Regions from separate parts of the Bacillus sp. M5A3_1b genome, predicted to be linked through region 2. Evidence: riboswitches for the same ligand, from Rfam matches in the RefSeq annotation. Region 2 holds a riboswitch; each other region holds the start of a gene.

Region 1 (8,122 bases), on a different contig from region 2:
ACACTTCGTAAACCCTTTACTATTGAAATATGCGAGAACTTTATTTCGTGAATGCTATCATTTCAAGAATTTGATACTGTAATTGCTATTCGATAGAATAACTTCGACTTTCCCACAAAACAGTCCTACCCTGTTTCTATTGATATAGGAAGGAAATAGATTCATATATTTTTTAAAGTTTTACCGGTGGAAATTAACTCATCTGCACTAAAGGCTCAATTTTCGCCATAAATGATTGATGCAGTGCCTCGACACCTGTTACTAAATGAAGGCGGTCAATAACGACAGACACTTTAATTTCTGATGTACTTACCATTTTAATATGAATATCTTCTTCTTTTAAAGTAGTGAACATATTTGCAGCAACACCAGGATTAGAGACCATACCCGATCCTACAATGGATACTTTTGCTAAATGATTTTCATATTCTACAGATTCATAGTGAAGTGTTTCTTGATTCTGTTCCAATACCTCTAATGTTTCTTCTAAATCATTAGAATGGATTGAGAAGGAGAGGTGAACAGTTCCTTCATTTGTAATACTTTGAATGATGATATCTACATTAATATGTGCCGCTGCTAATGTAGAGAAAACTGTTGAAAGTGCACCTTGTTCCAATCCTTTCATTGTGACGCGTGTAATATTATCTTCAAATGCAATACCTTTAACGATTGATTGTTGTTCCATGTTATATTCTCCTTTTACAATTGTTCCGTTTTCTTGTTCCATACTTGAGCGAACTTCTAACATGACATTATGATTTTTAGCAAACTCAACAGCACGCGGGTGTAATACACCAGCACCGAGGTTTGCTAGTTCTAGCATTTCGTCATAAGAAATTTCATCTAATTTATAAGCATCTTTTACAACTCGTGGGTCCGTTGTATATACACCGGTCACATCCGTGTAAATATCACATTTTTTTGCTTTCAGTGCAGCGGCTAATGCAACAGCAGTTGTATCAGAACCACCGCGGCCAAGCGTTGTAATTTCATGGTTTTCACTCATTCCTTGGAAGCCAGCTACAATAACAATCGTGCCTTCAGTAAGATAAGACTGAATTCGATCTGTATGAATTTCAGTAATCCGTGCACTATTATGTACAGATTCTGTCGTAATACCAGCTTGCCATCCAGTTAATGAAATCGCGTTATAACCTTTTGCTTGTAGTGCCATCGTTAATAATGAAATAGTCACTTGCTCTCCTGTTGATAGAAGCATATCCATTTCGCGTTTACTCGGATTTTCTGAAATCGCGTTAGCAAGTGCTACGAGTTCATCTGTGCTTTTTCCCATTGCTGAAACGACAGAGACGATGCTATGTCCTCGTTCATATTCTTCAATAATTAAATTTGCTACATGTTGAATGCGCTCAACGCTTCCAACAGAAGTGCCACCAAATTTTTGTACAATCGTTTCCATTACGAATTCCTTCTTTCATCCATTTTTAAGAATAGATTAGGACATATATAAATCCCAATATTCCTGTAGTTACCAGAGAAAAACAAAAAACACCATCTCAAATAAGTGAGGATGGTGCTGTTACAGGAAAAGGGAAACAGAAAACGGAGCTAATAAAAAAACCGCCAAAAAAGGAATACCATAAAAATGATATCTCTTTTTTGTAGATAGCTCTTCATACATACACTGCTGTACATATGACAGTTCTGTTTCTATTCGAAAACAGCCCCAATCGATAAATGCAGAGAAATATATCGATTTCGGCAATACTTCCTTTCATCTAATTTCATAGACATCTCTGTGTCTCCATTAGAATAATCATAAGTATCGCAACCTCTATCTCACGTTTTAGGCGAGAGTGTTTGATTTATGAAGTTGTTGGTAACATTTGTTTTATAATAATTTAAATTTTTCGGGGAATCAAGTGTTTTGTATAAATTTTAAAAATTCTTTCTTCTCTTGGAGGAGTTTGTGAAAACTGTAGCAAAATAAATTCATAGCATGTACATTAAAATTATAGCGCATTGGAGGTGGAAGAATGAAGGGGAAAAAGCCTATTTATGTTTCGGCAGAAATGAACACAACAATGGAGAAATTATGGGAATACACGCAAGAACCACATATACATACAGAATGGGATGCTCGCTTTACTGAAATTTCATATTTAGAGAAAAAAGAAGGAGAACCGCAGAAGTTTTTATATAAAACAAAGATCGGATTTGGACTTGAAATAGCTGGGGAAGGAGAATCGATAGGTGAAATAAGAAAAGAAACGGGAGAACGGATTTCTTCTTTAAAATTTTGGACGGATAATAAATTATCACTTATTCAAATAGGGCGTGGTTATTGGAAGTATACACCGCGTAAAGAACACATTCATTTTGAGACGCAATATGATTATGATACGAGGTTTGGTCGTATAGGGAATGTAATAGATTTTTATATGTTTCGTCCGTTATTAGGCTGGGCGACTGCTTGGAGTTTTAAAATTATGTAATAAGAGTAATGATTTAATCATTACTAGTAAGCTGAGAAGAAACGGTAAAGGAGATGAGGGGATTTATTTACATACTCGTTTCTTTACAATTCGTTTACCGTTAGCAGAGACTTTTATTATAAAGGAGAACACGAATCACATATTAGAAGCTAACCATAGAATGTGGATATTTGGAGTTAAGTTTTTAGAAATTGATTATGAGATTAAGAAAATAGAAGGAAAGTAAAAAAAGCTTGGAGAGATACCAAGCCTTTTTTACGTATGCGTAATTGTCATAGCAACTTGTTTATCTAAGTCTCGGTCCCAAACACGTTGAATTTCAAACGTACCTTTTTCAAAAAATAATGGGAATCTCTCTTTAAACCAATTTTGCATAGGAAGATTTAGTGCTGTATCGATTGCTACCCATAATAATTCGCCTTCAGGAGGATTCAAAAGGAGTTCACCTTCAAATGAATCTGTCCAATAGTTAAATACCATATATCGAACATTTTCTTTCGGATTTACGTATTCATCTAATCCTTTAAAAGTTAAATTTGAAACAAGTAATCCAGTTTCTTCTTTTACTTCTCGTTTAGCAGCTTGCACAATACTTTCTGGGAAATCTACTTTTCCGCCAGGAGCGATGTAGCCAGGAAAACCTCGATGATCGGGGCGTTTTATAAGTAAAACTTCATTATTTCGTTGGATCATACACATTGTATAGATGCGGTGCTCGATGTTATGAGAATTTTGAGGCATAACAATGTATTCTCCTTTATATTTATTTTGATAATTTTACCATAACATAATGGTTTCTTATATAATTAAAAAAGAATATTAGGAATTTTTAGTGATGTATTATAAAGTCTATAATCATTTGAAAAGAGGAGAGAGAAATGCAAGGGGAAGTACAAAGAGAAAAAGCTTTGGGGTATGTTGGTAAATTATTGTTGCCAGTTAGAGTATCACGGCATTTTAAGTTTTTGTGGATTGGACAATTGCTTTCAACTTTAGGGAGTTCTATAACGATGGTAATTTTACCAGTCGTTGTGTATTCGTTAACGGGTTCAACAGTTGTTATGGGGATGACAATGGCAATGTACATGCTACCAAATATTCTTGCTTTACCGTTTGCAGGTTTAGTTGTAGATCGAATTGACCGAGTAAAATTAATGTTATTTACAGACATAATCCGCTGTATATTGATGCTATTACTTGCATCGCTTATATTGATGGATTTATTAACAATTACAATTTTATATGTACTCGTTGCCTTTTACGGACTTATGGAAGGCATATTTCAGCCAGCGTATTCAGCTGTAAGAGCAAAAGTATTTGTACCAGAAATTCGAAACGCAGCTAATGCATTAACACAAATGAGTAATCAAGGTATTCGATTAATTGGACCGGCACTTGGAGGATTAATCGTATCAGTTGCATCTGCTGGAATAGGGTTTGGATTAGATGCGGTAACGTATTTGTTATCATTTTTTTGTTTATTATTTTTAAGTGAAATAAAGTTTAAAAAAGTAAAACCCATTGAAAAGAGAAAGGTCGATTACAAACAAGAGTTTATGGAAGGTATTTTAGTGTTAAAAAGTCATCCGTGGCTATGGATTACAATTTTGGTTTTTTCTTTCGTAAACATTTGTTATGCCGGCATTATCGTCGTATTAATTCCATGGTTATTTAATGTTCATCATCATTTTGAAGCTTACGTGTATGGATTAGGAATGGCATCCTCTGGTGTTGGAGCTGTAATTGCCGCACTTATTTTTGGTGGGAAGGAGCGGTGGCGTAAGCGGGGATTACTTGCCTATGGTGGTGTTTTAATAAGTGGTTGTGCGCTTTTAATAATGCCGTTTATTACTTGGGCACCTGCTTTAATTGGATTAATGGCAATTGAAGGATTTGGTATGATGATATTTGGACTCATTTGGGAAACAAGTTTACAAGAGCTTGTGCCAGAAGAAGCATTTGGAAGAGTGGCAAGCCTTGATATGTTAGGTTCATTTGCTTTATTACCACTAGGTTATGTGGTTGTAGGCTGGTTAGCTACTGTCATAGGTGGCGAGATAACGATTATAACACTAGCTATTTTAGTACTTGTAACAATTGGAATAGCGTTATGTGTAACAAGTATTCGACGATTTGATTGATGATATAAGGGAAGGGGGAACGACTTATATGATTATTGAAAACTTGAAAGATATAGTAGTAAAGGAGTTGGCCAACAAATATATTTTGCAAGAAAAGGTCTTTGAAGCAAAAATTTCACAGTCTATATCGCCACCCATAGAGAAAATAAGCTAACATATAACCAACTAGTATTAATAAAACATCTTTGTAACGAAAAGCCTTCCGTACATATTTGGGACAAGAAAATTAGTACGGAAGCAACAGAACTAGAAATCACAGAAGAAGTGACGGAAGCGATTCAATCTGGTTTTGTAAATGAAGAATAAGCCCTAATCAAATTAGGGCTTATTCTTCATTAAACACAAATGTTTGTTTCATTTGTTCCCCCTCATTTACCGGATGACCGTTGTATGAGAAATTTTTTTCTTCCCAAGTAATGACGACTTTAAAATTATGGCTATTAAAGTCTAAAGGGAATACGATGTAGTCAAAGCTTGTTTGACTTTTTGAAACGTTGTTATGTAATGTAGTAGGGTTAAAAGTAGCTTTAGAGGTAGGAGTGTTATCAAGTATTTCCACTGATACATTTGAAACGTCATTACCGATGTTTTTTACGAGTAAGCGATATGTATCGTATACACCCTGTTTTGGCTGCACTGCTTGCTTGTTTGCGCTATGAGATTTATCAATTTCGATATACCACTGTTTAGACTTTGATTCAATTGGTAGTGAGTGAAATGTGTATGCACTAGCTTGTATTGGTAGTGCTAAACAGACTAGTGTAAAGAGAGAAAGTATTTTTCGTTTCATCTTTAAAGTACTCCCATTCTGTAACGAATTTATTTGTTATTATCTTCTTTTTTTGAGAAGGTATACCATAATTCAATTGTAAAAAATATAGTCTCTCTTTGTGAATAAGATGGATATATTTCTCTTGGGCTAACCAATTGCCTGCAGCAATTGCGTTATGGATTGGAACGATGTATTTATTTATAAAAGGAAAACTATATGTTGTTTTCTTAATTCCCGTGACACTCATGACTGTAATTTACATTTTAAATGCAAAAATTGGTTTTAACATTCCGTTAAACACATCTTATATTGTAGGTACAGTTATTACGGTTATAGTAACTGCTGTATTCTTTATGAAAGCTGTGAAAAATAAAAATGAGAATATTGAAGTAGATGTGCAATTAGAGAAGGAAGCTGTGTAGAGATTTTTCTACACAGTTTTTTCTAATGTGAAAAATTTTCCAATAATATGTTAAAATAACATTGTCATACAACAAGGGGGATTTGTTTTATGGAAAATGGATATCTTGCTAAAGTAGATTTAATGAAAAGAATAGAATCGAAATCTAAGTATAATAAGAAACTTGAAAAATACCAAAGACGTTTATTAGCGCTACAGCAAATTGTAAAAGAAGAAAAAATCGCAGTTATGCTCGTTATGGAAGGCTGGGATGCGGCTGGAAAAGGCGGAGCGATTAAGCGAGTGACGGAACATCTTGATCCGCGCGGGTTTCAAGTAAATCCAATCGGAGCACCAGCACCTCATGAAAAACGGTACCATTACTTGCAACGTTTCTGGCGGAAACTACCTCAGTATGGGCAAATTACTATTTTTGATCGCTCATGGTACGGCCGTGTGTTAGTTGAGCGTGTTGAAGGCTTTGCTACAAAGGAAGAGTGGACGAGAGCGTATGATGAGATTAATGATTTTGAAAAACTATTAACAGATGATCATTATATAATCGGGAAGTTTTTCTATCATATTAGTAAAGATGAACAATTAAAGAGGTTTAAAGATAGAGAGAACAATCCTTTAAAAAGATGGAAAATTACAGACGAAGATTGGCGTAACCGTGAAAAGTGGGACGAGTATGTTGAAGCAATGGAAGACATGTTTGAAAAAACAAATAAGCTAAATGCGAAATGGGAAATTATCGCAAGTAACGATAAATTATACGCTCGATTGAAAACGTTGAAAGTGATTATTTCATTAATTGAGGATTACCTTGTAGAACATAATATAGAATTACCTTCGTATTATTATGAGATGAAAGAGGGTAAGGCGGAAGGTTTTGAAGCTAATCAAGATGAAGTTGTAAAATAGTACAAAGTTTGTATATGAAATATAAAGTAGAGCCACCCTGTAATTTTAGATAATAAACTTACAGGGTGTTTTTATTTAGAAACATTTTACAATTAACGGAATGAGGTATATAATCAATAATCATATTAACAATGTTAATATGATTATTGATTATATACAGTATGGAGGTTTTATTTTGAAGGGAAGAGATGTTGTCTTAGGCTTGTTAATGGGAAAAGAAATGTCTGGTTATGATATTAAAATTGTGTTTGAAGACGTATTTACTCATTTCTTTGATGGGAGTTTTGGAATGATTTACCCAACGTTACGACAGTTGGAAAAAGAGGGGAAAATAAAGAAAGAGGTTATTATGCAAGAAGGAAAACCGAATAAGAAAATGTACTTTATTACAGATGAAGGGCGTGAAGAGTTTTATCAGTACATGCAAACAGATGTAGAGAAAGATGTTTTACGTTCAGATTTTTTAATGAGGATGTATTTCGGTAATTATAGCGATGACAAGGCAATAAAAAAATGGATTGCGGACGAAATTGAAAGGAAAGAAGCATATATTGCGGATCTTCGTTTGAAATATGAAAGGTGGAGAGAAGGTATTACTTTTGTTGAAGAAATTTCACTAGATGTAGGTATCGCATCGTATAGTGCTCAAGTAGAGACGTTGAAAAGAAAACTAGAGCAACTAGAAGTAAAAAAACACAATAAAACGGAAGAATGAAAAACACGTTCATAATAAATAAAGGGGTAGATGAACATGGAGCAATCAAAGGGTATTAAGATTGTCTTTTTAATGTGCTTAGGTATATTTCTTTGTATGATTGATACGACAATTATGAATATAGCTTTACCAGCCATACAAACGAGTGTAAATACTTCATTAGAAAAGATGTCTTGGATATTAAATGTTTATACGATGACGATTGCAGTACTAGCCATTCCACTAGGACGGATAGCTGATATTTTTGGGAAAGCAAAGATGTATATTCTTGGTTTGATAATTTTTGGTGGTGGATCAGTGCTTTGTGCTTTTGCTAATACGGGCGATTTTCTTATCTTTTCTCGTTTTATACAAAGTATTGGTGCGGCAATTTTATTTCCGACAAGTATGGTAATCGGCGTATCAGCAATGCCATTAGCAAAGAGGCATGTTGCACTTGCAATTTTAGGGGTAACACAAGGACTATCAGCTGCAATGGGACCAGTAATAGGTGGAATTATTACACAAAATTTCGGTTGGAGATGGGTGTTCTTCGTAAATGTTCCAATTTGTATTCTTGGAATCATTTTATGCTGCGTTATGCTGCAAATAAAAAATGAAGAACGTATTATCTCAAAAATAGATTGGGTAGGACTACTATTAAGTAGCACAGCAATTTTTTCTTTTACTCTCATATTAGTAAAAGGCAATACATGGGGATGGCAAAGTAAT
Region 2 (8,122 bases):
GCAATCGCACCATTTAACTACCCAGTAAACTTATCTGCTGCAAAACTTGCACCAGCATTAATTATGGGTAACGCTGTTATTTTCAAACCAGCAACTCAAGGTGCAATTAGTGGTATTAAAATGGTTGAAGCACTTCATAAAGCTGGCCTTCCAAAAGGTCTTGTAAACGTAGCTACAGGACGCGGTTCTGTAATTGGTGACTACTTAGTAGAACACGAAGGCATCAATATGGTATCGTTCACAGGTGGTACAAACACAGGTAAACATTTAGCGAAAAAAGCTGCAATGATTCCACTTGTATTAGAACTTGGTGGTAAAGACCCTGGTATCGTTCGTGAAGATGCTGACTTACAAGATGCTGCAAACCATATCGTAAGCGGTGCATTCTCTTACTCTGGTCAACGTTGTACTGCTATTAAACGTGTACTTGTACACGAAAACGTAGCGGACGAGCTTGTTAGCTTATTAAAAGCGCAAGTAGCTGAGCTATCAGTTGGATCTCCAGAACAAGACAGCACAATCGTTCCATTAATCGACGACAAGTCTGCTGACTTCGTTCAAGGCTTAGTTGACGACGCTGTTGAAAAAGGTGCAACAATCGTTATCGGTAACAAACGTGAGCGTAACTTAATTTACCCAACATTAATCGACCACGTAACAGAAGAAATGAAAGTTGCTTGGGAAGAGCCATTCGGCCCAATCCTTCCAATCATCCGTGTTTCTTCAGATGAGCAAGCAATTGAAATTGCTAACAAATCAGAGTTCGGCTTACAAGCAAGTGTCTTCACAAAAGACATTAACAAAGCATTTGCAATTGCTAACAAAATCGAAACTGGTTCTGTTCAAATTAACGGACGTACAGAGCGCGGCCCTGACCACTTCCCATTCATCGGTGTAAAAGGTTCAGGTATGGGCGCACAAGGTATTCGTAAGAGCCTTGAGTCTATGACACGTGAAAAAGTAACTGTATTAAACTTAGTTTAATCTTATATGTAGAAGCTGATCTAATTTTGGATCAGCTTCTTTTTATATCAAATAATTATTCATTCCTAATAACAAACTCTTCTCTATAATCTGATTATTACTATATCCATTGACGTATAAAAATTCATTTGTTACTCTTAAAGACGTTAATTTAATATTTAAATCCTCATTCGTATCTCGGTGAGGTAGAGGTTGCAGTCATTAAGAGTATCATTTCAGGAGATGTAGTGGCATTGATGAAGGAATGAGAAAGGAATGATTGCCGAAGTAAGCCCGTGTCCACCATGCACGCTTGCTGGGTCTGCATTTAATAAGTGCAGAACTGTCACAAACGAAACGTTTCGTTTGTGGAGAGCTATCGAGAGGTATGTCGTGGGTTTCTTATAAGATAGAAAGCATGTAGCGGCAAATTACGTGCTTTTTTTGTTTTGTTTGGGACTTCTCTTCTCTACTAAGAAGACATACATATCTCCTCGCTTGACTTGGTTATACTAACTTTGGAGGTATTTTCTATGCAACAAAAAAAATGGGGCTTTTGGGTATTAACAGCTTTCGTTGTCGGTAACATGGTTGGCGCTGGTATTTTCATGGTGCCAAGTACGTTGGCACAAACAGCAAGCCCTCTCGGTGTCACTTTAGCTTGGTTAACAACAGGGTTTGGTGTTTTAATGCTAGCTCTTGTTTTCGGTAATTTAGCAATTCGTCGTCCTGATTTAACGACAGGACCACAAAGTCATGCATATGCTTTATTCTCAACACCAAAAAAGAAAAAAATGGCTGGTTTCAGTATGGTATGGGGATATTGGGTTGCAAACTGGGCAAGTAACGTTGCCATCATTACATCTTTCGCGGGATATTTATCACTCTTTTTCCCAATTATGAAAGATACACGACTACTCTTTTCAATCGGCTTGTTCGATATAGAAGTCGGAAAACTAATTACATTTACGATTTGTTCCATCTTACTTTGGGGAACTCATATTATATTAACAAACGGTGTAAGCGGAGCTGGAAAGCTAAACTTCTTAGCAACAACAACGAAAGTAACTGGATTCCTTTTATTCATCGTCGTTACTTTATTTGCATTCGAAGCTTCTAAGTTTGGACAATGGTACACACCGATGATCGATAAATCAGGTGTATCACACGGCCTTCTTTCACAAGTAAACTTAGCTGCTCTTACAACGCTTTGGGCATTTATCGGAATTGAATCGGCAGTACTTTTATCAAACCGTGCTACCTCTCCTAAAACAGTAAAACGCGCAACAGTTGCAGGATTACTTATTACAGTTGCGATTTACTTAGGAATTACAATTTTAACAATGGGTGTACTTCACGTTGATAAATTACAAGCTTCTGAACGTCCATTAGCAGATGCATTAAACGCTGCAATGGGTCATGGCGGCGGGAAACTGATGGCATTACTTGCTCTTACTTCCCTATTCGGTTCTATATTAGGCTGGATTTTATTAAGCTCAGAAGTACCGTATCAAGCAGCAAAAGAAGGTTTCTTCCCTTCCTTCTTCACAAAAACAAATAAAAAAGGAAGTCCAATTTACTCATTACGATTAACAAACATTATGTCGCAAGTGTTCTTATTCTCAACATTATCAGGAACTATTGCGGAAGCTTATACATTCGTTATTACCGTATCAACACTGGCCTACCTCATTCCATATCTCGTTTCACCAATCTTCCAGTTAAAACTAGTCGCAACTGGTGAAACATATAAAAATGAAATGCGGGCAAGAATTACAGATGGCATAGTCGCAGTGATCGCACTTTGCTACGCACTATGGGTTATTAAAACCGGCGCATCCGATATAAAAACGTTCCTTCTCGGAATTGGTTTATTCGTAATCGGCTTTGCCTTCTATCCATTAATGAATCGTGATCAGAAAAAAAATAACGAAAAGAAAAACGAGCAAGTTGCATAACGCAATTTGCTCGTTTTTTCTTTTATAAAACATATATAATAGAACAAAGAGGTGAAAAACATGTCAATCGAATCGCTATGGAGCAGCCGCTTCCAACAACATATTCAAAATATCATTACATACTTTGCACGTATGATTAACGGTTTACTATATAGCTTTATCTTCGTTGCCTGTATAGGTGCTTACTATTATGCAAAGTTTCTTAAAACAGCTCCTTCTAAAGGACTATCTTTATTACTTATTACAATCGTCCTAACAGCGATTATAACGAGATGTCCTATCCGTACATTTATTCAAAAACCTGATGCTGTCTATTTACTTGCATTAGAAGAGAAACTAACGTCTTATTTTAAAAAATCTCTTCTATATAATTACATCATTCAGCTTTTTCCATTATTATTTACGTTCCTTATTCTCGTTCCACTTGCCCTGCAATCATTACAATTAACGGTACCTTTCTTATGTACAATCTTTATCATTTTAATGATTACGAAAGCTTGGAATATGTACATACATTGGATGTGGCGTGATAGCCATGAAAAAAACATATGGTTCATTATTCGTATTGCTTGTAACGCACTCATTATTTACATGCTGTTTTACTCAGCACATGTTCTTATATTAGGCGGATTACTCTTACTACTTGCTTTCCTACTTCTATATACGAAAAAACAGCCTACAAAACGAGTACCGTGGGATTACATAATTGAACAAGAAGAAAAAATGAACGTTCGTTTTTATCAATTTGCTAGCATTTTCACCGATGTTCCGCAACTGAATAAGCAAGTAAATAAAAGAAAATGGCTTACAAATTGGATTGAACCTTTATTACATAAAAAACGAGCAACTTTCTTCTATTTACATACACTCGCATTTTTACGCGGGAATGATTATTTCGGTATATATATCCGCTTAGGGGTAATCGGTGCCTTCGCCTTATATTTTATACCAAACATATACGCAAAAGGTGCTATCTCTTACATCGTCCTATATATGATTTCTATGCAGCTCCGTTCCCTGTGGAAATATTTTTCGGGAAATATTATTGTAGCATTATATCCAATTAATACTGAAAAACAAATGAATGAATTTCTTCGCTTAATCTTTATATTACTAAGCATTCAACTCATTGTATTTTCAATTGTTATACTCATTGCTACAGGTCAATTTTTACATAGCCTTATCATTATGATTATCGGGGTACTCTGGATCAAATTTATTATTGTACCAAAAACGAAGCAACGCGTTTCTGCGTTTTAACGAAAAGAATTATCTTAAAGCCAAGGAGAAAATAAATTATCTCCTTGGCTTTTTTATTTTTCTTCCTCAAACAAGAATCACCGGCATAACCGATATTTTATAATTTCACATAAAAAAACGATAATACATGTTTACGTCCTAACAAAAAGGGTATGTATTAAAGTAACAGGGCAAAGGAACTGGAGGGAATGAAAAAATATGAATTAAAGTTTCACTTTATAAAAGACATTGCTCAAGGATGATTCTGAAACCGATAATATAATGTAAGGAGCGGATTAGAATGAGTAAAAAAATTGCTACTTTAATAACAGATTATTTCGAGGACACAGAATACACAGAGCCAGCAGAAGCTTTTAATCAAAAGGGATATGAATTAACAACTATTGAAATGGAAAAAGGTAAAACAGTACACGGTAAACAAGGAAAAAGTGAAGTTGTAATTGATAAAGGTATCGATGATGTTTCTCCAGAGAACTTTGATGCCCTCTTCATACCAGGCGGATTTTCCCCAGATATACTTCGTGCAGATGAACGTTTCGTTCGCTTTAGCAAAGCATTTATGGATGCGAAAAAACCTGTTTTTGCTATTTGTCACGGCCCCCAATTACTCATCACTGCCCAAACGCTTGAAGGACGTGATGTGACTGGATATAAATCCATTTCGGTCGATTTAAAAAATGCCGGTGGAAATTTCCATGATAAAGAAGTCATCGTATGCCAAAATCAATTAGTTACAAGTAGACAACCGGAAGACATCCCAGCGTTTATTGAAGAATCGTTGCGTATATTAGGATAGCTACTTTGGTTAACTAACCTCCTTTTATTTACATGAAAATAATTAATCAGTGGAGTTTTATTCATCCCCCACTGATTAATTAGCCCTCACCAACTGGTCGTTTACAGAAAATCCGACCACCACAAATAGCGGGATAAATAAAAAGAGTGTAATCCAAAAGTGTAGTTTTAATGGCCTTTTGGGTTACACTCTTTTCTCATCCCAAAATTTCTTATCACTTTTCATAGGCAGTTCTCATATAGTGAAAATGACTATATAATTCCTATCCATAAGTTAAATAACGATTTCGCACATATATAAATACAAAAGATGGGAGCCTTATTTATGAATAACAATCCACCTTCAACGCCCCCAAATCCAACGGAAACGAATAATAATGAAGTGAGCTTACAAACGTTACGCGTCATCGGACTTATTGTACTGATTAGTGGCTACATATTAGTCGCTCTTTCTGAAGTAGGCACATTAAAGAATCTTTTGCTACAGCCTAACACTACTCCAAATTTAGCTGAAGTAGATCCGTTCTAAAAATTATATAAAAAGCGAGTCCCAGTATAACTGGTTCGCTTTTATATAGTTTCATCCAATTTGAGAAACATTTCTCTCATCCTCATACTTCTCTTTCCCTATCGCCTTCATAAATAATAAAATACTGCTCATGCCAACGATAAAGTACAGAGCACTCATGCCCCAAGATGCAAGAAATGAGCCTATCATAACACCTAATGCCCCGTTCATTTTTGCCACTTGAAAGACCATTCCGTTAATCGCCATATAAGAACCTCTTGCCTCGTTTGGCACCATATCTGCCATTATAGATTGACGTACTGGCACATACATCATCTCTCCTACCGTTTGGAAAAGCCCTGCGATTAATAAGATCCATAAACTATTGCTCGTTCCGAGTATTGTAAAGCCAATCGTATAAATGAATAAACCTACATATAAGATTTTCAAATCATTGAAGCGTTTCAGCATTTTAATAAGAAGCGCCGAACATAACACAACTAAAATTGTATTCTCTGCTGAAATCCAGCTCATCATTCGAATACCTGTTAAATCAAACGTAACACCATTCCAAAAGAAAAAGTGCACCGTTTCAAATTCCTGCTGCAAACGTACTCCTAAATAATTATTAACCTGAAACTCTAAAGATAATGTGCATATACTTGCTGCACAAAAAATTAGAAATGCTCTATCTTTCATCACGGCTTTATAACTATCCGCCATATCTTTTAATACATTTTTCTTCTCTACCGTTTTTCGTGCTACATACACTTCTTCCATATATACGGCCATCACATATAATGTAATAACTGCAATAACTGTTAATCCGATAAACAATTGTAATCTATAGTTCTCAAATAGTAATCCGCCAAATATCGCTCCAATCGCAATGGATAAATTAATTGCCCAGTAGTTAATGCTGTACATCACTTTTCGGTTTTCCGGTGTACTCACATCAATTAACATCGCCTCTGTCGCAGGATTCATAAGTCCAGATCCTAAACTATTCACTAACATAAATATAAATGTTAGCCACGGTGAGTCTACATAATCCGAATTCGCACCCCCCATACAAGCGATTGAAATGACTTGTATACTTTGACCGATAATCATCACTTTTTTACGACCGAGCCGATCTCCCACATATCCACCGTATAAACCAATTACTAATGAAGCTATGACATTAATGAGTAATAACGCACCTGCAATCGCACTACCTAACTTTATTGAAAAGTAAATCGCCATAAATGGAAAAATCATCGTGGACACAGTACGTGTTAAAAACGAAGTTATAATTCTAATTTTTATATTTCGATGCATACTCCAAAATCCCATTGTTTCCCCCTCCTTATGCTTACTTATTTTACTTTGAAAAAAAGGAAGAAAAAGGTTAGAATATTCTAAAGAGTTTCCCCTTTTATTATAGAAGGAAGTGTATATATGAAAATTATGGACTATTACATTCGGTTAAGATTACATGCGCAAGATCAACAACATATGCGAAATAGCTTACAAGAGTTAGCAGATATTTTATATTGCAGTACGAAAAACGTAAAAATTTTATTAAAGAAGATGAGTGAGGAGCAATTAATTCGCTGGACTCCCGGGCGAGGCCGCGGGAATAAAACGGAAATCCTATTTATACATAATTTCGTAGAAGCGATTGAGTCCTATACAGATGAACTGTTAACGCAAGAAAAGTTAAAGGATATTTTTCTTCTTTTAAAAGAGCCCCTACCCTTTACACTTCAAAAAAAAATAGAAAATAAACTACATCATCATTTTGGATACGAACCTTCAAATGATATGTACGACATATTAAAGATTCCTATATCGAGAAAGATATTCCCATTAGATCCGGCTTTTGTGGCTGTAACTACAGAGAGCCATCTTACGAGTCAAATTTTTGATACGTTAGTCGTCTATAACGATGTTACTGAAAAAATGGAACCACACATTGCGCATACGTGGGAATTAAGTGAAGACGGACTTACGTGGACTTTTTATTTACGAAAGGATGTATATTTTCATAACGAAACAGTTTTAACTTCTAAAGATGTACAATTTTCATTTGAAAGACTAAAAGAAGTTCACTCTCCTTTCGAATGGTTAACAGAAGAAATTGTTCAAATTGAAACGCCATCACCACTGCAAATTCGATTCCATTTAGCGAAACCAAATTTATTTTTCTTACACTATGTAAGTTCAATGCAGCTCGCAATTTTACCGCGTGATACGAGTATTCAAAATCATCATTATATAGGTACTGGACCTTTCAAACTTGCTCATTACTCGGAAGATAATATCGTACTCGAAGCGTTCACCCATTATTTTAAAGAGCGCGCGTTATTAGACCGTATTGAATTTTGGGGTATTCCTGATCATGTGCAAATAGATGCTGATTATGAACTGCCAAATGAAGAGGAAAATGAAAGGCATGATATACAAATAGAAGAAATAGGTTGTATTTATGCTAGCTTCAACTTTACAAAACCTGGTCCTCATCACGACATTTACTTTCGAAAAGCTTGGAGAGAACTATATGACGTTGAAACGATACTTCGTAGCATAGAGGGTAGACGAACAATTGCTGCTTCAAGCTTTTTCCCTGAAAGAAGCCGCCAAGTTCCTAAAAGAT
Region 3 (8,122 bases), on a different contig from region 2:
GAGGGAATATATCAATAGTAACAACGTGACCCTTTCCAATTAAATCTAATATAGAAGCTAAATACAATGCGCTACCACCATAACAAGTGCCACATTCAATAATTAAATCGGGTTTTAATTCGTAAATAATTTCTTGATACAAAAAAAGATCAGAGGGAAGTTTGAAAATGGGGACCCCGAGCCAGTGTGTATCATGTAACCAAACGTTGCTGTCGTAATAAAGTTTTAGAAATTCATTGCTTATAGTATCGATGTTAATTCTCCTTTCTAAAAAGGATTCTTTCGCTTTACGTAAAGTGCTTACGTATGAAAGTTGTACTATATATTATGTGATAAGGAATTGTAAGGCGAGTGTTTTTACTTAAAAATAAGCTAAATAACTCATGTGTAAAGGGAAGGAAATGGACGTATGTATAAGTACACAATTTGCTTCATTAGAAAAAGAAATGAAAATGATGTGAAGGAGATAACTTAAATTATGGCATTCAAAAGCGAGGATGAACTGAATAAAGCTTTCGAGGCAGCTAAAGCGAGCCTAGAAATAGAAGGTATGACCATTACAAAAGAAATGGAAAAAGTTATAAAAGAAAAGTTAGCCGGAAAGATAACGCACGAGCAACTTATTACATTAGCTGATGCGATTGCGAGAAGCGAACTTACTTAATGATCTAGAAGCTGCCACAAATTTTTGTTAAATAAACGGGAAAAAGAGATGGTAGATCCATCTCTCAGGCTGTAGACAAACTATTTTTGGAGAGTTCAGATGCTAAAAAATAGTTTGTCTCTAGCTTTATGACGAATTTATCCAACAATATATATACGTAGTACGTTTTATGCTACAATTTACTATAAGTGAGGAAGGAAGGTGTCTTATGAAAATATCTGTTTATGTTGCAAGTGCATTTAGCAAGGATCATAAAGGCGGAAATAAAGCAGGAGTGGTATTTATGGAGAATACATTGACCACTACTCAAAAAATGGCAATAGCTAAACAACTGGGCTATGCGGAAACCGCATTTATATCAGAGTCTGAAATTGCTGATTATAAAATTGAGTATTTTACACCAAAAGAGGAAGTTGATTTATGTGGGCATGCCACAATTGGCTCTTTCGCGATACTGATGCATGTAAATAAACTTTTCAAGAATCGCTATACGATTGAAACGAACAGCGGTGTTCTTACTATTACCATAAAAGATGACATCATATTCATGGAGCAAAACGAACCGATATTCTATGATGTTATATCTCCAAATGAGTTTATCGACTGCTTTGACATTAAAGATATAGACAATACATACCCAATTCAAATTGTCTCCACGGGCTTAAAAGATATTTTAATTCCTATAAAAAGCGAAACACAATTACATACAATGCAACCTAATTTTGAAAAAATTAAAGAAATCAGCAAGTATTATAATGTTGTCGGGATGCATCTATATACTTTTAATGACAATCGAATTATATGCAGAAACTTTGCTCCGCTATACGACATTAATGAAGAAGCAGCGACTGGAACTTCAAACGGTGCATTAGCTTGCTACCTGTATGAACAGCGCTACTTACAAAAAGAAGTCTATGTATTTGAACAAGGTTATTCTTTACACTCGCCTTCCGAAATATTAGTTAAATTAGCAACCGATAGCAACAATAAAATAGAAAAGGTTTATGTTGGCGGCAAAGGCTATTACTGTGAAACGAAGTATTTAAATATAGAAAATATCGACTGAAAATAAAAAAGAGATGGTAGATCCATCTCTTTTTTATATACTCCATGATTAACTGCGAATTGCCTTAATCATAAATCGATGTTGCTTCACATCAAAATAACCTTTTTGTAAGATGATTTCATGTATACGATATAATTCCTCATTGTAACCTTCGACAGTAAAATCAGGAATTTGCCACGGAATCGCTTTTAAATAATAGACGATAGCGCCAATGTCGTAAAAGCGTTGAAAAGGGAACTCTTCTTTTTCTTCTAAAATAGTAAATCCATTTTCCTTTAACTCACAACATGCCGCTTCAAGCGACCAACTTGCAAATTCGCTATTTAGCGGTGTGTTAAACTGTTCATTCAGTTCCGCGCAATCGAGACCACCAACTTGTTGGGTAAAAAATATTCCATTAGGAGAAAGTATTCTTTTTACTTCAGAAGCAGCATATGATTCATGTTGATTTATGATTAAATTAAACTGACCATCTTGAAATGGTAAAGCAGTATCATCTGTTACCTCTATAACTGTAACCCCTAAAGGTTCTAATTTCTTCCGAGCAATCGGCACGTTTGGAGCATAGCCCTCAGTCGCAAAAATAGTTGATGAGAACGGTTGTAACATAGATAAAAACTCTCCGCCGCCAGTGCCCATATCTACCATTGATTCTGCATGCTGCATAAGCTGGAAAGCAGCGCTGCCATACGACCACGATAAAGGTGCGCTCTTCATCCGACCCGTTTCTGAAATGAAAGAAAAATCCCAACCGCTAAAATTTGTATTAGCACTTTCTAATAAAGTTAAAAATAATGGATCACGTTTCATAATTGTATCCTCCTATTTTGTAAGTAAATGATATGATGAAAAAAGAAAAAAAGGAGGACCTCTTATTAAAGGGGAACGTTTTTACGTTTCGTGTTCGAATAGATTCATATACATTCGCTCCTTGTCAGAATGGTTATTTATATATTCGGGATAATCGAGTGTAAATCCTTTGAAGTTAGTAGGGAAGGTAGTTGCTTAATGGAAAACTGGATAGAGTTTACGGACAAAGAGAATAATCAAATTTGGGACAAGATATATAGTGAACTTAAGTTTTCACCAAGTGTTTCTATATTCCCATCGTTTAAGGTGCCAAGTCCTTTTGTAACATATGATATTTCTCATTGCTTTGGAGAATCGATAGATATAAATATATATAGCGATCTGGAAGATAAAGCGTTACAAGCTTTTCAAGAAATTACAGGATCAAATGAATATATTATGGCACTGGATTGGCAACATGAGTGTTATTGGGTGAATCCACATTTTGAGTTTGAAAGAAATGAATTTGATGAGTGGATGATACCTGTATTTCCGAATGGAGATTACTACTTCTTTATTCAGAAAGACTTTAAGTGGGGCTATTTAGGCCATCCTTGGGAGGAGAGTATAACGATATTTGGAAAAGAACTTATAGAAAGCTTTGAACGAAATAAGCCAAAAATGTTTCAAAATATTTTAAGACAAGGGTAATGTTTGAAAGAGAAAACCGCTTATACTTCATTTTTGAAGCATAAGCGGTTTTGTTTAAAATACTTAAAAAGAAAAATCTTTTGGCAAAGTACCACTTTTTATTACCGTTCTTAACCCATGTTTTATAATCCAAGGGTTAACAGGATGCTGTTTATCACGTAACTGCTGCAACCATTGAAAAACGAGTTCTTTATCGTCTTTCGTAATATCGTTAATATGATTGGCTACTGATTTTTGGACATATTTAGAAGGATCATTCATTAATGGTTCAAGAAGCTGTAAATTGTTCTTAAAGTCACCTTTCAGAGCTCCCATTTTTTTAGCCCAAGGAAGTCTTGGTCTTGTACCTTCGGAAACTAATCTCCTAATGTGGCTGTTTTCGTCATGAATCCACTGTTGTAATATGTGTAGTGTGTTTTCATGGTATGTTTTGAGAAAAGGCCGAATGGCATATTCAGCAGTATTCCTTTTTGTTATTTCATACATGGCGTTACATGAGGTTTCAAAATCGTTAAGCCCATATTTTTCAACGTATTTTGCAATAGGCATATACATATAGCCGTTTGTAAATGTACCTACTTCTGTTGTGTTTTCTGGTCCCAATGTTTTCAGTAAAATATGTATTGCTTCATTAAAATCTTTTTGTAATGCAGTATGTAATTCATCTGCTATTACTTCTATACGTTGCTTTAACTCTAAATTTTCAACTTTACATGTGACGGAAGATACGAAGTTTCTTTTAGAGAAATTAGGATCGTGTTTACAAATAGAATCAGCCATTATTTCTGCTAATTCTTCATTAAATAAAAATTTTAACGGAACATAATTACCCATTTTTCACCTCATTGATCAGCTGAAAATAATTTTTATTTTTTAATCGGCAACCCATAAACTAAAGTCTCACTCGGAGTCGTAATACTAAAACCTGTCGTTTTATAATCAAGTGTCACCGTATCACCAGTGTAGTCTTTCGTAAATGAATCCATTTGTACGATAAACTCAGCATCTTCATATACAACATCATCTGCATCATATGTATCCCAAATTAAATCAACATCAATGAAAATACTGCAAGAGTTTGTCATTGTTCCTCTAATGCGAATGATTTTTTTGTCTTCACGTTCTAATCTATGTATAGCTGCTTTTGCTTCATCAGTAATGCGAATGTTCATGGTATCCCAACCTTTATGTATATTTCCTTTATTATTGCAAAAACAGGAGCAATAGGGAAGGGAGAAGCATTGGAATAAAAAACGAGCAAACATATTTGTTTGCTCGTTTCACTTTATTTCAATTCACATTTATCAAGTGGAATCACTTTCGTTTTCTTCGTAAATTTATATCCTAACCATAGTACTAAGAAGAGTGGTAAACCGATGTAAGAAACGAGTACGCCGTTCCAATCAATTGATTCACCCATAAATGCACCGTAGTTTTGTCCTAAAATTACGATGACACAAAGTGCAAATGCGAAGATTGGACCGAACGGGAACCATTTTGCTCTATATGGTAAGTCTTTTAAATCTTTACCTTGTGCGATATATGCTTTACGGAAACGGTAATGACTAATTGCGATTCCGACCCATGCGATAAAGCCTGACATTCCAGATGCGTTTAATAACCAAATGTATACAACACCGTCGCCGAATAAGGAAGCAATGAAAGCGATACTACCGACAATTGACGTTACGATTAATGCGTTAACAGGTACACCGCGGCTGTCTAATTTGCCTAAGAATTTTGGTGCTTTACCTTGGCGAGCTAAGTCCCAAAGCATACGAGTTGATGCATACATACCAGAGTTACCAGCAGATAGTACTGCCGTTAAAATAACAGCGTTCATAACAGAAGCAGCAAAGGCAACGCCCGCTTTTTCAAAAATAAGTGTAAACGGACTTACTGTAACATCGCTTGCGGCAAGGCTTTCAGTTGTATAAGGAATTAATAAACCGATAACGAGAATCGCAAGGATATAGAATAAAAGAATACGCCAAAAGATAGAACGAATTGCTTTTGGAATGTTACGCTCTGGATCAGCAGTTTCACCAGCAGCTACTCCTAATAATTCAGTTCCTTGGAAGGAGAAACCAGCAGCCATAAATACACCGATAATTGCCATAATGCCGCCATTAAATGGTGCATCTGCAACTGTAAAGTTTTTGAAGCCAACAGTTTCGCCACCCATAATTCCGAAAATCATCATAAAGCCGACAATTAAAAAGATAATAATAGTAACTACTTTAATAAGTGCGAACCAATATTCAGATTCACCAAACCCTTTAACAGATAAATAGTTTAAAAGGAAAATAATAGCTAAACATAATCCACTCCAAATAAGAGAAGGGGTATCAGGGAACCAAAATTTCATAATTAATGTTACAGCAGCGAGTTCAGCAGCAATTGTAATGGCCCAGTTATACCAATAGTTCCATCCAAGTGCAAAGCCAAGGGACGGATCAACAAATTTTGTTGCATAAGTACTAAAAGATCCAGTAACAGGCATGTAAGCTGCGAGTTCAGCTAAGCTTGTCATTAAAAAGTAAACCATAATCCCAATTGCGGCGTATGCAATTAATGCGCCACCAGGTCCAGCTGAATGGATGACACCACCGCTGGCAAGAAATAGTCCGGTACCGATTGTACCACCGAGAGAAATCATCGTAAGGTGACGAGATTTTAATCCGCGTTTTAATTCACCTTGTCCTTGTGTAGTTTGCGTTTTAGAGGTAGCTTGATTCGTTGCGCTATTCATGTTCAACACTCCTTTTCTTGTAAGATAGGAAGGAACGGGGGAGAAAAATACAAAAAACCGCCAAAGGAATTTGGCGGAACGTTTCACAAATAACCACCCCATCATACCCTTCCGTTAAGATAGCACCCCACGTTTACACGGTAATTTTGTAAACGTGACAGTTCTGTTCCTTTCGGAGACAGCCCCAGCTCATAATTCCAGAGAAGAAATATAAACTTCGGCAACTTTTCCTTTCAAACGGAGTCGGTGACATTCTCTGTGTCTCGTCCGTTTTACTCATAAAAGTCGCAACCTCTACCTCATCGGATTGATGAGGATTTGATATATTGCTAAGATTTTTAATATATGGCAATTGTAATGACTTTCTGAATATATTGCAAGATATTTTGTTAGGAAAAGTCAAAAAATATCGGTTATTGTATAGGAAACGCTTGCAAAACTCCACCCGAACTTACTATTATGTAACAATAAGCAAAGAAAAAATTGTTATACAAATGTTTCGCAAAAAATATTGAAAAACCCTCTAAAATTAAAAGAAAATTCAGAAAATATAATTCGACATAACTATTAAAAGAGGATTATTCCTTAAATTCGTTTCAAAGAATAAGTATAAATCTGATGAATAGAATGAATATTCTTTTTATTTCTGGTAAAATTGAAGTATTGTTTAATTGAAAAGGGGAAATCAACATGAAATTAGAAACAGAAAGGCTCTATATAGTACCGTGTACAGAAGAGAGGATGCACGTTGCGAGCAAGCAAGGATATGATAGTGGTCCACATATTGTAGGACATGTAGAAACTGTAAAAAAAGATAAGGAAGTATTACCTTGGGGTGCGTGGTATGTCATTCGAAAAGAAGATGACATCGTTCTAGGTGATATAGGGTTTAAAGGGAAACCAAATGAGGAACATATAGTAGAAATTGGTTACGGATTTATTGAGAAATATTGGAATAAAGGGTATGCGACAGAAGCTGTAAGAGAGCTAATAAATTGGGCTTTTCAAACAGAAGAGGTAGAAACGATTATTGCAGAGACACTTCTTGAAAATATTAGCTCGATTCGTGTATTAGAGAAACTACATATGAAGAGAATTGGCACTACAGAAACGATGATTAATTGGAAAATAGAACAATAAAAAATACCGCTCGAAGTATATCGGGCGGTATTTTTATCGTTATGGTAGCATTTGTTTTTGATCATTCGGATATCCAGCTGTCGATGCGTTAGAACGCTTGGAATGATTGCGAACAGCAATGAAAATAGAAATAATAACGACAAGACCAACTGCCACGTAAGAAAGTGAAATAATAGTTGGATCAACTTTAAATGTAGTAAGCAGTGTACGAATGTTTGTAAAGATAATAAGGCCGCCAACTAATACGCCAAGTAAATGAGAAGGAACGATGCGCACTAACCATGCAGCGATCGGTGCCGCAACGATACCACCGAGCATGAGAGAAAATACCCAAACCCAGCTTACTTGTTCCCATCCAAGTGAAATGAAAAATCCAATTGTTGCAGCGAGTGAAACAGGAAATTCGCTCGTATCTACAGATCCGATAACTTTTCTAGCTTCATTTCCTCTTGCCAAAAGTACAGGTGTCGTAATCGGACCCCAGCCACCACCACCAGTTGAATCAACGAATCCAGCGAATAAGCCAAGCGGAACAAGCTGTTTTGCAGACATACGTTTATTTGAAGTAACAATTTGTTTTTGAATGATGAATCGTAATAAAATATAAACCCCTAAAGTAAATAAAAATACGGAAATGTACGGTTTAATTACATCGCCAGGTAAATTGCTTAAAAAACATGCCCCAATAAATGCGCCAATTGCTCCTGGTAATGTAAGCCTGGAAACGGTATATTTATCAACGTTTCCAAATTTGATGTGAGATGCACCAGAAGCGGCGGTTGTAACGACTTCAGCTAAATGAACAGAAGCGGAAGCTACAGCCGGTGCGATACCAAACATTAATAATAGTGAGGTAGATGTTACCCCATACGCCATTCCAAGCGCCCCATCAATCAATTGAGCGAAAAATCCAATAATAGCAAAGACAATTAATTTCTGCATAAATAATCCCCCTGTAATAATAAATGAAAAAGACACTTTTCCCGTATGAGAAAAGTGC

Evidence for each region. Region 2 has a riboswitch for lysine ahead of ACLBWW_RS20660 (amino acid permease). Riboswitches for the same ligand answer to the same signal wherever they lie in the genome.
Region 1: it holds a riboswitch for lysine, as region 2 does, so the genes downstream of both, ACLBWW_RS06295 (aspartate kinase) here and ACLBWW_RS20660 (amino acid permease) in region 2, are expected to answer to the same signal.
Region 3: it holds a riboswitch for lysine, as region 2 does, so the genes downstream of both, ACLBWW_RS14720 (amino acid permease) here and ACLBWW_RS20660 (amino acid permease) in region 2, are expected to answer to the same signal.

The regions. Positions count from the first base shown of each region.
Region 1 is NZ_JBKEZY010000002.1:18,243-26,364, reverse strand. Features, by position in the region: gene ACLBWW_RS06295 (aspartate kinase) at 194-1,423, opposite strand; lysine riboswitch at 1,623-1,809, opposite strand; partial or broken gene ACLBWW_RS06290 (hypothetical protein) at 2,001-2,447, shown strand; partial or broken gene ACLBWW_RS06285 (YndJ family protein) at 2,434-2,685, shown strand; gene ACLBWW_RS06280 (8-oxo-dGTP diphosphatase) at 2,715-3,200, opposite strand; gene ACLBWW_RS06275 (MFS transporter) at 3,338-4,600, shown strand; partial or broken gene ACLBWW_RS06270 (hypothetical protein) at 4,629-4,906, shown strand; gene ACLBWW_RS06265 (hypothetical protein) at 4,926-5,390, opposite strand; partial or broken gene ACLBWW_RS06260 (carbon starvation CstA family protein) at 5,501-5,794, shown strand; gene ACLBWW_RS06255 (polyphosphate kinase 2 family protein) at 5,884-6,696, shown strand; gene ACLBWW_RS06250 (PadR family transcriptional regulator) at 6,872-7,411, shown strand; gene ACLBWW_RS06245 (MFS transporter) at 7,448-8,122, shown strand, end outside.
Region 2 is NZ_JBKEZY010000007.1:192,891-201,012, forward strand. Features, by position in the region: gene gapN (NADP-dependent glyceraldehyde-3-phosphate dehydrogenase) at 1-984, shown strand, start outside; lysine riboswitch at 1,163-1,350, shown strand; gene ACLBWW_RS20660 (amino acid permease) at 1,497-2,921, shown strand; gene ACLBWW_RS20665 (ABC transporter permease) at 2,982-4,181, shown strand; gene ACLBWW_RS20670 (type 1 glutamine amidotransferase domain-containing protein) at 4,462-4,977, shown strand; gene ACLBWW_RS20675 (hypothetical protein) at 5,302-5,505, shown strand; gene ACLBWW_RS20680 (MDR family MFS transporter) at 5,557-6,819, opposite strand; gene ACLBWW_RS20685 (SgrR family transcriptional regulator) at 6,925-8,122, shown strand, end outside.
Region 3 is NZ_JBKEZY010000004.1:407,227-415,348, reverse strand. Features, by position in the region: gene ACLBWW_RS14755 (CmcI family methyltransferase) at 1-253, opposite strand, end outside; gene ACLBWW_RS14750 (antitoxin VbhA family protein) at 479-664, shown strand; gene ACLBWW_RS14745 (PhzF family phenazine biosynthesis protein) at 873-1,730, shown strand; gene ACLBWW_RS14740 (class I SAM-dependent methyltransferase) at 1,779-2,540, opposite strand; gene ACLBWW_RS14735 (DUF2716 domain-containing protein) at 2,739-3,230, shown strand; gene ACLBWW_RS14730 (DNA alkylation repair protein) at 3,294-4,064, opposite strand; gene ACLBWW_RS14725 (iron-sulfur cluster biosynthesis family protein) at 4,097-4,402, opposite strand; gene ACLBWW_RS14720 (amino acid permease) at 4,516-5,982, opposite strand; lysine riboswitch at 6,095-6,287, opposite strand; gene ACLBWW_RS14715 (GNAT family N-acetyltransferase) at 6,673-7,122, shown strand; gene ACLBWW_RS14710 (sulfite exporter TauE/SafE family protein) at 7,162-8,122, opposite strand, start outside.